2 linked regions of the Thermofilum uzonense genome follow. Each later gene encodes a partner of the first gene's protein in a complex. Links are inferred from orthologs where the notes say so. Each region holds a gene or a part of one and is shown on either strand. Other genes may lie near its edges.

Region 1 (2,970 bases):
CACTAAATTCCTGGTGCCTTCTCAGGTCGTAGTCCCCTCTATTTGAAATACCCTCAATCTCCTTCCAGCCCATGAAGGGGAAGTAATACTCAATGTCAAATGTCTGGACTGCATAGTGTGCGAGCTCTGTTTTCACGTGTTCTCGTACACGCAGGTTGTCAGGTGAAAGGCCTATACGCCAAAGCCATTTGAGGGACTCTGCTATCCAATACGCGTGCCACTTAGAGCCTATAAGACCGTTCTGGACTGCATCACCTATCGTGATCTTTTTAGCTGAATCTGTACCTTTCTCTTGATCCTCAGCGGTTAAGAGGTTAATCTTGAGATGTCGTATCGAGTCAAAATATGGGCATTCATCGAGTTTCCTTGGATTTACAAAGTATTCAATCTCCATCTGAATGAATTCTCGTAGCCTGAAAAGAAAGTTTCTCGGAGAGATCTCGTTCCTGAAAGCCTTTCCATATTGCGCTATTCCGAATGGAAGCGTAGCCCCCATTGTGAAAACTATATTCTTGAAATTAACGAAGATAAGCTGGGCTGTCTCTGGCCTTAGATAAACCGTGAAAGGGGGGTCCTTTTTCGGACCGAGTGCTGTTGCAAACATCAGGTTGAAAGTTCGAGGATCTGTGAGTTCGCCTCCGCATAAGGGGCATCTGATATTGTTCTCATGAATCAATTTCTTTAGGCTCTCAATTGAATAATCAACTACCTTAATTCCCAGATCCTCTAACAAATGATCGGCTCGGTACTCGGCTCCACACCTCTTACAAGTAACGATGTAGTCTATGAAGCTCTCAACGTGACCGCTAGCCTCCCACGTCCTTGGATGAGTTATTATGCTGCCATATATGCCATAGATGTCTTCTCTTTTTTCGACAAAAAACCACCACCAATCGTTTAGGATATTTCTCATTAGGTCTACTCCTAACGGTCCATAATCGTAAAAGCCGCTTAGCCCTCCATATATCTTCCCTGTAGGATAAAAGAAGCCACGTCTTACACATAGCTCAGTGAGCTCATCTAATGAAACTGCTCTGGGATTCCTGTCTCCCTCAGCGTTCATCCCCGATCCGGAATAGCTTCAAAGAGACATGTATTTAAGCTTCTGGTTTCACTGTTGGTAAGTTCTCTAATTTAAGAACAGCCTCTTTTCAGGGTAAGAGTCTCAAGGGCAGTCCTAACGAAATGTTTAAAAACAGGACTCTTAACGCTATCAACTAGTCTAAAAGTGAGGTTGATTATGCCTCGTAAACTTAATGTTCTTGAGCATGAGCTTGTACCGAAGTCTGTTTTACTTTCACGTGACGAAGCGAAGCGTATACTCAAAATAATGGGTTTAAAAAAGACAGAGTTGCCCTGGATTTTCTCAACGGATCCTGTGGCAAAGGCCTTGGGCGCTAAGCCCGGCGACGTTATTATGTTTATAAGGCAAAGCCCAACCGCTGGAGAGTCGGTGGCATTTCGTCTTGTAGTGCCAGGGTGATGTCTATGGAGAGCAAGGTATTAACTAGAGAGGATCGCTGGGAGGTTGTCAAAGCATATGTCAAGGAATTAGGTCTTGTGAGACAACACCTGGACTCTTTCAACATACTCCTAGAAAAAGGATTACAGGAAATCGTGGATGAGATTGGTGGTATAAAACTGGAGGCTCATGGTGTTGAGATAAAGTTTGGTAGGATAGAGGTGGGGGAACCAATATTCAAGGAGGCTGACGGCTCTGAGATCACTCTAACCCCGATGATAGCACGTCTGCGAAATATCACTTATGCTGCTCCCGTCTACCTAAACATGACACTATATGTGGACGGTGAAGAAAGAAAAACCGAGAGAGTCTTCATAGGAATGCTGCCTATAATGGTTAGAAGCAACAAGTGTATTCTATCCCGCATAAGCTCAGAAGAGGATCTAATAAAACTAGGAGAGGATCCCTACGACCCTGGCGGCTATTTCATAGTTAACGGCTCTGAAAGAGTAGTAGTAATGCAGGAGGATCTATCGGTAAACAGGGTTCTGGTCGACTACGGCGGTACAGGGACGTCTGTAACTCACACAGCGAAGGTTTTCTCGGTGGCGGCGGGATACAAGGTACCCATTACCGTGGAGAGAATGAAGGACGGAATGATTTACATAAGTTTTCCACATGTACCTCAGAGAATTCCCGTTGTTGTTGTTCTAAGAGCATTAGGGCTCCAGAAGGATAGAGACATTGTCTATGCGATTAGCAATAATCCTGAAATACAGCAAGAGTTCTTTCCAATCCTTCTTGAACAATCAAAGATTGCATCAACAGTAGAGGACGCGCTAGACTATATTGGTTCAAGAGTAGCCACAGGACAACCACGGAACGTTAGAATCGAGAGAGCTGAACAGATTTTAGACGAAAACTTTCTACCTCACGTTGGTCGAACAAAGTCTGCAAGATTGGCAAAAGCTTATTTCGTAGGACAGATGGTAGCCCGGCTACTAGAGCTAAAGATAGGGCTTCGCGGACCCGATGACAAGGATCACCTTGCGAACAAGAGATTAAGACATGCCGGGGAGCTTATAGGGCAGGTATTCAGGGTAGCCTTTAAGCAGCTAGTTCGAGAGATGACATACACGCTGGAGCGTCACATGACAAAAGGACGGGATATCAACATAATCAGTATAGTTAGACCTGACATTATAACCGATAAACTGCGTCATGCTCTTGCCACTGGAAACTGGGTGGGTGGAAGAACAGGAGTAAGCCAGATACTCGATAGGACAAACTACCTCTCTACACTATCTCATCTTAGAAGGGTTGTTTCTCCTCTCTCAAGAACTCAGCCTCACTTTGAAGCGCGAGAATTACACGCTACACAATGGGGGAGGCTTTGCCCAGTTGAAAGCCCTGAAGGACAGAACTGTGGCCTAGTTAAGAACCTGGCTTTGCTCGCAACCCTTTCCAACGGGTATAATGAGAGGGAAATCTATGAGTTACTCGTAACT
Region 2 (3,074 bases), 1.4 Mb from region 1 along the record:
TCTACGAGTCCTACGGCGAAGCACGTTGCCCCGCTGGCGAGCATTATGAGTATTTTCAGGGATAGTGGTGTGGAGGGGCCTGCAAGGAGGATTGTTGTTAGGAGTGAGGACGTGACTCCGAGGAATAATATTACTCCTCCGCTGTGGGCTACCGTGGGGTTTCCGGGCTTGTGTGCGTCGGGCCTGACTATGCCCATGCGTCTGAGGAGCTTTATGAGGGGCTCTGCTAGTAGGGCCGTCAGTATTAGCGAGGTGGAGAAGGCTAAAACAGCTAAATATAATTCCATCAGACCACCCCAAGCTCCCTTGCAGCGTAACCGATTATGACCGGGAATATTATGGTGGCGTCCCCGGGTACCGTGACGTGGTTGGCTTTCGGCTTAATCTTCCCCCAGCTTATCGCCTCGCGGGTCCTCGCGCCGCTCAGGCTGCCGTCCCACTCTGGAGCCGAGGTTACGGCTACTGCGTAGTCTAGCCCTCCCCTGAACTGGGCCCACCAGATTGTATGGTGTTTGGAGATTCCGCCGCCGAGCATTACTCCTCCAAGCTTTTCTGCGGAGTATATTATGTCCGCTATTTTCTCCATGTCTCTGACCAGGTCTATGCGTATCGGCTTGACTGTCGAGCTTGCCCGGCTCTTCTCGTTAAAGGTGTATACTGCCGTCCCGAACGCGCCGTCCACTACGCCAGGAGCGAAGACAGGGGTGTTCTTTAGGTGTGACGCTCTGAGTATGGATTTCTCGTCGCTGAGCCTCCTGCCGGCCTCGAATGCCAGCTCGCTTGGAGACCAGTCTGTCTTGACCTGTGAAAGCTCCTCGAGCATCATGTGCGTGAAGCCCTCCACGGGTGGACCATAGTTCTCGGCTGGGACGAGTATGTTGCCGAGGCGGTGAATCTCGAGCTCCTTGAGGTAGGCGTCGTCGAGCTCGAACTCTCCCACGTAGTACTTGTATCCCAGCCCCCTGGCTATGTCGTGGTCGAATGTACCTCCAGTGGTTATGACGGCGTTGACTAGGCCGTGGCGCACCGTGTCCGCTAGGAGGCCTCTAAGGCCCGTAGCTACTAGGTTTGCCGGGAAGCTATAGATGACTGTTGCCCCGCTCCTGTACATCTCGAGCAGTATGTTTGCGCTCCTCACAACGTATCTCGCTGAGAAGCCGCCGAGCTTTTCGAGGAGTTTTACGAGCTGGCCTGCGTTCTCCGCGGCTTCATCAAGGCTTAAATCGACTACAGGGGTTTGTAGTAGCGAGGATCTGTCACCGCTCATAGTTCACCTTACCTTTAAGGCGTACATGCTGGGCTTGGGGGTTTTGAGTAGCTTGGCAATGCTTGAATCCTCCAGGGAGATGATCGCCACAAACCCGTCCCAGTCGTCTGAGAACTCGCGTCCACCGCACACAGGGCATACCTCGATCTCGTCTTGGACGAGGGCCTTGCAGGTCGTGCAAGCCTTTAGGGGTAGTTTTCTCTTACGAGGCATCCTTCTCACCCTTCTTCTGCTTCTCGATTAGCTCCTTTATATGCTCGAGCTTGCCGAGGTAGGGCTGGCGCATGGTGAGCCTTACCCGCAGCTGTCCCCTCTGCACGTCGTATGTAACGCCCGTGACTCTAGCCCTCACAACGTCGCCTCTCCTTATTATCCTCTTGCCGCTTTCCGCTATCACGACGCCTTGATCCCTGTCATAGATGACCTCTTTGCTCGGGAAAACCTGGGACCTGTGGATGAACCCGTCTACCGCGCCTAGCCTGACGGTTATGCCTATATTCTCTACTAAGACCACCTCGCCCTCAACCACCTCCTGGTTCACGGGGCTGAAGACGAGGGCGGTGAACCTCGCCTGGTGGTATGAGCCTGCATCTCCAAAGGTGAGGTAGCCCTCCTCGGAGACCTCTGCACCCAGCACCGAGACTACTAGCCCTATGCCTTCTAGGACCCTCCCCTCGAAGTCCTCCTTGAGGACCTCTAGGGCCGCCTCATTCAACGGCTTCCCGAAAAGCTTTGGAGGTATCTTGACCGTGTCCTCGAGCAATATTAGCTTATACATAATATCTCTAGAGGCTCACACGTTGGCATCGTTATATTTATTTTTCTTATGAACACGACTAAGGCTACATTTAATAGTCACCCAGCCAAGATTATCACGGCCCGGCGGGAGCCCCGGGGGGCTAGCCCTCCCCTGTAACCGCAAACGGGCTCAGGGCGGGGGGTGTCAACCCTCAGGGGCGCCTGTAAGCTGCATGCCGGGGCGAGAAGGCCCGCCCATGAAGCCTGGGCCCACGGGACGCCTCGCTCCGCGCTAACCCCCTCGTAGGAGGGGCGAAGCGCGGCAAGGCTGAAACGGGTTAGGCCCGGGAGGGAGCGGCCCTAAGGCCGGCGGGGCGTGTTCGTGGAAGCCTGGGGTGAGGAAGGAGCCCTCTCGCCCTGGTATGCACGCCCAGGCCACCCTGGGGGGACGCCGCCGGGCCTTTCACAGCTTGGAGTAAACTAAAAGTTTAAGCGCTTCTGAAGCATATTTTTCACGGCGCGGTGGGCCGCCGGGCGGGCGCCGGCCAGCATCGGCGACGTGCTGGCTGTGGAACCCCCTCCCCTCCGCGGCGCGCGGCTGCGCAAGCAGCTCGGCGAAGAGCCGAGGGAGGGCGAGGCCTCCCAGCGCGAATGGAGATGACCCCCGAGTCACGGGGAGATGACGCTCTGGGTTTGCGTGGAATGTCCTCCCCGCGGGGTTAGGGTCAAACAGGCCCTGTGAGGGGCCGCGGTGAGGGCCGGGTGGACCCTTAGACGGATCCCGCCTAAACAGAAGAGGGGGTACGAGCGGTCCACCGCGCCCTTGGCCTGGGCCCTGGGTAAAATAAATAACCGTTTACTTGAGAGATTTTAACGTGTTTGGTGTAGTGGACCTGTTCTCGGGGGCTGGGGGGTTCTCGAGGGGGTTTAAGGAAGAGGGGTTTAGGATCCTCCTTGGGGTTGAGAACATGCCCCCCGTAGCCGAGGCTTACGCTGCCAACTTTCCGGAGGCAAAGGTGTTACCGCTCGACATAAAGGAGGTTCATTCACTGGACGTGTACAAGATTAC

What was found. The genes of interacting proteins can lie anywhere in the genome.
Region 2: MA03_RS00090 (region 1) and MA03_RS07480 share a complex: the UniProt entries of both Methanocaldococcus jannaschii proteins name them as parts of the RNA polymerase complex. The link is inferred for Thermofilum uzonense from one-to-one orthologs.

What each region holds. Positions count from the first base shown.
Region 1 is NZ_CP009961.1:11,980-14,949, forward strand. The notes cover bases 172-2,861. They hold MA03_RS00090 (DNA-directed RNA polymerase subunit H), read left to right. Parts: upstream 172-1,240; coding sequence 1,241-1,483; downstream 1,484-2,861. Other genes in these bases: MA03_RS00085 (glycine--tRNA ligase), read right to left, coding at 172-1,063; MA03_RS00095 (DNA-directed RNA polymerase subunit B), read left to right, coding at 1,483-2,861. Also shown: more of MA03_RS00085, read right to left, coding at 1-171; more of MA03_RS00095, read left to right, coding at 2,862-2,970. UniProt on the Methanocaldococcus jannaschii protein: DNA-dependent RNA polymerase (RNAP) catalyzes the transcription of DNA into RNA using the four ribonucleoside triphosphates as substrates.
Region 2 is NZ_CP009961.1:1,428,126-1,431,199, reverse strand. What follows is about bases 258-3,051. They hold MA03_RS07480 (DNA-directed RNA polymerase), read right to left. Parts: upstream 2,046-3,051; coding sequence 1,470-2,045; downstream 258-1,469. Other genes in these bases: MA03_RS07475 (DNA cytosine methyltransferase), read left to right, coding at 2,881-3,051; spt4 (transcription elongation factor subunit Spt4), read right to left, coding at 1,271-1,480; MA03_RS07490 (deoxyhypusine synthase), read right to left, coding at 287-1,267; MA03_RS07495 (MraY family glycosyltransferase), read right to left, coding at 258-287. Outside these bases: more of MA03_RS07495, read right to left, coding at 1-257; more of MA03_RS07475, read left to right, coding at 3,052-3,074. UniProt on the Methanocaldococcus jannaschii protein: DNA-dependent RNA polymerase (RNAP) catalyzes the transcription of DNA into RNA using the four ribonucleoside triphosphates as substrates.